2 regions of the Cellulophaga baltica 18 genome follow, and region 2 is predicted to be linked to the other one. Evidence: riboswitches for the same ligand, from Rfam matches in the RefSeq annotation. Region 2 holds a riboswitch; the other holds the start of a gene.

Region 1 (3,673 bases), 1.8 Mb from region 2:
CATTTTTAACTTTACTAAATCCTAAGATACACCAGAAAGACGATACCTCATTTCTTGATAAATTAAGAAAAAGCTTTCTCGGTTGGAAAGAAAACATGAAAGAACAGGCTTCTCCAACACGTGAGAACGAGCCTTTACACCCACAGATATTTGCTGGTTTTGTAAATGAATATGCCGCGGATGATGCCATCTTTACCGTAGAAACAGGAACATCAGCAATTTGGGCTGCACATCATATATCGTTTAACCAACAAAGACGCCTTATTGGTTCTTTTAATCATGGTTCTATGGCAGTTGGCCTACCATCTGCTATTGGAGCGCAATTAGCGCATCCTGAGAAAGAAATTTGGTGCCTTAGTGGTGACGGTGCTTTTAATATGGCGATGCAAGATTTTATTACAGCGGTTAGATATAAGCTTCCTGTTAAAATCCTAATTTTTAATAATTCTGAACTTAGTTTTGTAAAATTAGAAATGGAAGAAGTAGGTTTAGCGGCAAGTTTAGATGCCTTGCATGAAACCAATGTTAATTTTGCAGACTATGCTAAGCTATGCGGCGGCGACGGGGTACGTGTAGAACATGCTAAAGATATTGGCGCTGCCATACAGCAAGCAAAAAATAGTACAAAACCTTTTATAATAGATGCCGTAGTGAGCAGTGGAGAGTTATCATTACCCCCACATATTGGACTCAAACAAGCCATAGGATTTGGTACAGCGAAAGTTAAAGAGGTAGCACAAGTCATTACCGGAGATAAATCACAATGGGAGAATATAAAAAAAGAACTACAATCTTATTTTGACTAGTTACTTTTAAAATAGCACTTGTTAGATTTGTTATAGGTCTACACCGAATTACTAATCAAAGATCAAGTAAGCACAAATATGTTTGCTTGATCTTTAATTTTACTTGCTGTTTTGATGATTTATCTAAAATTCTTATTTAGCCTATAAATTAATTAGTAGTAAAAATTTCCTAAAAAATATTTTTAAGAATTAACTTTTTTTAAGAGATAGTTCTGCTTTTATACCCTAAATTAGCCGCCTTAAAATAATTATCAAGAATCTCAAAAAAAGAGATAGCAACCTGCAATAACGAGCAAGGTGCTAAAGAGATAAGCCAATTACTTGGAACCAATGTTAATTCATATTTCTATTTATTGCTGCTATTTCTTTTTTTAAATATAAGATCAGATGGCACAGAAAAAAGAACGTATCCCTAAATTTTCAGCATTAATTCCCCTATTCGTATTTGTTTTTACATTTTTAGGCGTGGGCATCTATCAAAATGATTTCTATGCGCTGCCGGCTCCAATTGCCGTCATTGTGGGTATTATCGTTGCTTTTGTTCTGTTTAAACAATCTATAGATTCCAAAATAAATACCTTACTCAAAGGTTGTGGAGATGATAAAATATTGACCATGTGCCTTATCTATTTATTGGCGGGTGCATTTGCCGCAATTACCAATGAAACAGGTAGTGTAGATGCCATTGTAAACCTTGGACTAGATTATATTGCACTTCAATATATCTATGTGGGCATCTTTATTATCGCTAGCTTTTTATCGGTTTCTACTGGAACTTCTGTAGGAGCTATTGTGGCCTTAGCTCCCATTGTTGTAGGTTTTGCAGATAAAAGTAGTGCAGATTTAGCCATTTTGTGTGGGGCATTATTAGGAGGGAGTATGTTTGGAGACAACTTATCCGTAATCTCTGATACCACCATAGCCGCAACACAATCTCTAGGCTGCAAAATGAGTGATAAATTTAAACAGAATATTAAAATTGCAGTTCCTGCTGCCTTGTTTACCATTGCTATCTTAGTTTTTCAGGGATTAGGGCTAAAATCTGATGAAACAGCAAGCATTATTTATAGTTATTCAATCATTAAAATAGCCCCCTATGTATTGGTTATCATCCTTTCTATAGTTGGCGTAAACGTATTTGCCACCTTATTGGTAGGTACTATTTTTGCAGGACTTCTAGGCATTTATTATGGTGATTTTACCTTGATAGCCTCCACGAAAATTGCGTACCTTGGTTTTACCAATATGACAGAGATCTTCTTACTGTCTTTGCTCACGGGAGGGTTGGCTGCATTAGTAGAAAAAAATGGAGGTATTGATTTTATACTCGTTAACATCAAAAAACTAATCAAAAACAAAAAATCAGCACAGTTAGGAATAGCAGGCTTGGTAAGTACTATTAATATGGCTATAGCCAATAACACGGTATCTATCATTATTGCTGGCCCAATTGCTAAAACTATAAATGATGAGTATGCTTTAGACCCTAAAAAAACAGCTTCTATTTTAGATATATTTGCCTGTATTATTCAGGGGTTATTACCGTATGGCGCCCAAGTATTAATGATTTTGAGTTTCTCAAAAGGAAAAATAGATTACCTAGACCTAGTATCAAACACTTGGTATTTACTATTACTATTTTTATATACTATAGCATTTATAACTTTAAAGCCCTTGAGAAAAGCGTAAGAACTTTTGATTATTCAGTTTCTAGTTGGTTTTTAGAAGTGTGAAGTAAAAGGTAGTTCCTACGCCTTCTTCGCTTTCTAACCAGATAGAACCTTTGCAAAACGTTACTATTTTTTTCACGATAGAAAGGCCTATTCCAGATGAAGATCCTGTGCTTTCTAATTTGGTGAAAATTTTAAAAATGCGTTCAAAATAATCTGCCTTAATCCCAATGCCGTTATCTTTTACAAAAAACTCATAAAAATCGCCCTTTTCAACAAATCCGACTTCAATATTCCCCTGTTCCTTATCACTATACCGTACGGCATTCTGAATTAAATTTTGAAAAATTTGCTTGTAGCGCCAAGCATTGCCAAAGAGGGTAGGTAAGTTTTCTTGAATCTTAATTGTAGTCGTATCTGGAATAAGCATGGTTTCTAGCACTTCTTTCAACATCACATTAAAATCTATCTGTGCATCTTGAGATTCCATTCTATCTATCGTAGAATAATCTAATATTCCTTTAATTAGAAAATCCATTCGTTCTACATTAAACAAAACTTGGTTTAACGGATTCAAGAGTTCTTCTCCCAAAGTCTCCTTATGATCATCCATAAACCAACCAATTAAAGTGTGAATATTAATCAGCGGTGCCTTTAAATCATGTGATACTACATGCGCGTATTCACTCAATTCCTGATTCTGTATGGATAAGTTTTTTAGTAATTCTTCTTTCTTTTCTTCCTGCGCTTTTATATGTTCTTCGTTCTCTTTTCGTTGAATAACATTTACGAGCATATTGGCAAAAACAAAAAGAATTTCTTTTTCATTCTCGGTGTACTTATTTATTTTTTGAACAGAATCAAAACCAACAAAACCAATCAATTCATTGTTTTTAATCTTCGGAATAACGATTAAACTTTTAATTCCTTGCGGTTCCAATATCGCTCGCAATCCATGTTCTCCATCTTCTGGTAAAAGACTTACATCTTCTACATAAAACGCCTCTCCATTTTGATGTGCTTCAAGCCATTGATTGATATAGTCCGTAGGGATATTTTGCAGATTATCTATCTCGGGTTCAACACCTTCCGAGCACCATTCATACGTATTAGAGCAAGTTCTATTTTCAAAATCATACGAAAAAATATAACTCCGATCAGAAGAAACAAATTCCCCAATCTGCTTTAACGAATCAT
Region 2 (3,673 bases):
CGATGTCTTGCGCCACAAAATCTTTGTAATTCTCTACCACAAAACCGTCATGCCCATTACCGGGTACATTAAAAGCTAAAATGGTATATTTTTGAGTATCAATACATTTTCCATCTCCAATCAATGCAGACCACCAACCCTGCTCTCCAGCAACATCTGAACTGCCTGTTAAGGCATGATTTACCACTATAATTGGTGCTGTGTGCAACGCAGGCCCAAAAACTTGATAAGACAATTTAATATCCTGAGTTGATCCGCCGTGATTAGTATACTTGGGTATTGTTAAATGCTGTAGCATAATTTATTTTTATTTCAATCTTTTTGCTTTACCAAAGGTTAAGCTTACTTACAATGAGGCAAAAGCCTGAATTAAATCTGCCTTTAAATCCTCTATATCTTCCAATCCCACAGACAGGCGTATCAAATCTTGTGGCACCCCAGCAGCTTCTTGTTGTTCTGCTGTTAATTGTTGATGGGTAGTACTCGCTGGATGAATAATTAATGATTTTGTATCACCAATATTTGCTAATAGCGAGAAGATTTTAGTAGCATCGGTTACTTTTTGAGCCGCTTCAAATCCACCTTTTATACCGAAGGTCACTAAACCGCTTTGCCCTTTTGGCAAATACTCTTTAGCCAAATCATAATAGGCACTACTCTTTAATCCAGGATAGTTTACCCAAGCAACCTCATCTCTACCCTCCAACCATGTTGCTAGCTCTAATGCATTTGCACTGTGTTGCTTGATCCGCACAGGTAAGGTCTCTAATCCTTGAATAATCTGAAATGCATTAAACGGACTCAAAGCACTACCAAAATCACGTAAACCTTCTAAAATTAGCTTAAACGTAAATGCTGCTGCTCCCAAAGCTTCGCTATACACCAATCCATGATACCCCGCAGAAGGCTCCGTGAATTCAGGAAATTTCCCATTGGTCCAATCAAAAGTACCGGCATCTATAATAGCACCTCCTAATGATGTTCCTTGACCGCCAATGTACTTTGTTAGCGAATGAATAACAAGGTTTGCTCCATGTTCAATTGGGTTTAACAATACAGGTGAAGCCACGGTATTATCTACAATAAATGGCACTTGTGCTGCATTTGCATAGGTCGCAATTGCTTTTAAATCCAAAACATCTAATTTAGGATTCCCTAAAGATTCTACGAAAATAGCTCTGGTATTATCTTGAACAGCCTTCTCAAAGTTTTCTGGATGAGCAGCATCAACAAAAGTGGTGGTAATGCCTAATCTAGGTAAGGTTACATTCAATAAATTAAACGTACCTCCATATAAACTACTAGAAGCAACAATATGATCTCCTGCTTTTAATAAAGTTAACAAACCTGTAGCAATTGCTGCAGTACCAGAAGCGAAAACAACAGCACCTACACCACCTTCAACAGCCGCCAAACGATCTTGTAAAATTTGATTTGTTGGGTTATTTAAACGGGTGTAAATAAACCCTAATTCTCCTAATGAGAATAATTTTGCAGCATGGTCCGTATCTCTAAAAACATATGATGATGTTTGATAGATGGGCACTGCTCTTGTTCCTCCTGTTTGCGTAGTGTCATGCCCTGCATGTAAAGCGTTTGTTGCTAATTTTTGAGTACTCATGATTTTTTTGTTTTTTAAATTAATACTAAAATAAAAAGCCAAACTCTAACATCAGACCTATAGGGTCGCGTTAGATAAAAATCAAAAAGTTATTAAGAAGAAATATTCAATTGCTAGAGATAGCAATTAATTTTTTCGTTATCTGCCGCCAATGCATGATGCAATTTTTGGTAGAATTTAGCACCTTCATTGCTCTTAAAAAGAACAAAGGGTTGCTAAGGTTTCAAAGGGTCTATTCCCTCCACCTTTCTTGATAACTATTCAATACGTGTTTGAACTTGTGCGGTGCAAATATAACATCGGAAGTTTTTAAAATCCTAATTATTCACCAATAATTATAAAAAGATACTTTTTTGTTAAGATTTTGGCGGTCTACTCTAATTATTTAAACCAGACCGCTAAAACCATTAAATATTTATATACCGAATGCAGTTTTCACTTGCTCTTGAGCATCTAACTTCTCCCAAGTAAACAATTCTACTTCTTTCTCTACTTTACCATTGTAAGGAGATTCAAAAGTTTTTGTTACTGTTATTGGTTCTTTACCCATATGACCGTAAGCTGCTGTTTCCAAATAAATAGGATTACGCAATTTTAAACGCTCTTCTATGGCAAACGGACGCATATCAAATAACTCAGCTACTTTTCTTGCAATCTGCCCATCGTTTAAATTTACCTTAGCAGTACCATACGTATCTACATAGATAGAGGTTGGCTCTACTACTCCAATAGCATAACTCACTTGTACTAAAATCTCGTCTGCAACTCCTGCTGCCACCAAATTTTTAGCGGCATGTCGCGCAGCATAGGCTGCACTTCTATCTACTTTACTAGGATCTTTACCACTAAATGCACCCCCACCGTGAGCACCTTTACCCCCGTACGTATCTACAATAATCTTACGACCTGTTAACCCCGTATCTCCATGAGGACCACCGATAACAAATTTCCCTGTTGGGTTAATATGGTAGGTAATAGCATCATCAAATAATGTCTGAATATGAATTGGTAATTGCTCCTTTACCTTCGGAATTAAGATAGAAATGATATCCGATTTAATTTTCGCCAACATTTTCTCATCATCAGCATCAAAAGCATCATGCTGAGTAGAAACTACAATAGTATCTATACGTTGAGGTACATTTTCATCACTATACTCTATAGTTACTTGCGCCTTAGCATCTGGTCTTAAATAAGAAATTTCTTTACCTTCTCTTCTTAAATCTGCTAAGATCTGTAATATTTTATGCGAAATATCTAAAGCCAAAGGCATGTAGTTTTCCGTTTCTTTAGTAGCGTAGCCAAACATCATTCCTTGATCTCCTGCACCTTGCTCTTCTTTAGAACCGCGATCTACCCCTTGACTAATATCTTTAGACTGCTCATGTATTAAAGAAATAACACCACACGAATCTCCGCTAAACTGATATTCTCCTTTAGTATATCCAATTTTATTAATAACATCTCTTGCTATTTGTTGAACATCTAAATAGGTATCACTCTTAACTTCACCTGCCAATACTACTTGACCTGTAGTTACTAATGTCTCACAAGCTACTTTGCTTTCTGGATCAAAAGCCAAAAAATTATCTAAAAGCGCATCACTTATTTGGTCTGCTACTTTATCTGGGTGTCCTTCACTAACAGATTCTGATGTGAATAAATAAGCCATAAATGGTTTTATTTTCTAGAATAGACTTGACAGAAAGGTTAAAAGAAGTTTATGAACCGAAAAAGGAATTTCGGTCATAACTGCTTTAGCATTTTTCTTGTGCTAAATATAATTTAGCAGCTGAGGTTGCAATCAGTCAAATCCGTCCTCAATTAATAATGGCACAAAAGTAAAATAAAAGATGGAGTCTGAAAAATGGTTTAACAACAATTTGCAGATTTATAAATCATATTTAATTTTAAACATTACATATCGTGGTTGCACCACATACGATGAGGTTCTATAAAAAAGCTCATTAAAACTATCTTGATTGAGTTCTGTATTGTTCAACAAATTAGTCACTTCTACACTATACTCCCACTTACTATCTTCTTTTTGAT

The links. A riboswitch is a leader RNA that binds a small molecule or an ion and turns the genes downstream of it on or off. The one in region 2 is predicted to bind S-adenosylmethionine.
Region 1: it holds a riboswitch for S-adenosylmethionine, as region 2 does, so the genes downstream of both, M666_RS15920 (Na+/H+ antiporter NhaC family protein) here and M666_RS08135 (O-acetylhomoserine aminocarboxypropyltransferase/cysteine synthase family protein) in region 2, are expected to answer to the same signal.

Annotation. Positions count from the first base shown of each region.
Region 1 covers NZ_CP009976.1:3,715,418-3,719,090, forward strand. The annotation lists gene M666_RS15915 (thiamine pyrophosphate-dependent enzyme) at 1-806, shown strand, start outside; SAM-I-IV-variant riboswitch at 1,050-1,147, shown strand; gene M666_RS15920 (Na+/H+ antiporter NhaC family protein) at 1,194-2,495, shown strand; gene M666_RS15925 (sensor histidine kinase) at 2,517-3,673, opposite strand, start outside.
Region 2 covers NZ_CP009976.1:1,910,991-1,914,663, reverse strand. The annotation lists gene thrA (bifunctional aspartate kinase/homoserine dehydrogenase I) at 1-298, opposite strand, end outside; gene M666_RS08135 (O-acetylhomoserine aminocarboxypropyltransferase/cysteine synthase family protein) at 347-1,621, opposite strand; SAM riboswitch class I at 1,757-1,881, opposite strand; gene metK (methionine adenosyltransferase) at 2,037-3,293, opposite strand; gene M666_RS08125 (carboxypeptidase-like regulatory domain-containing protein) at 3,513-3,673, opposite strand, start outside.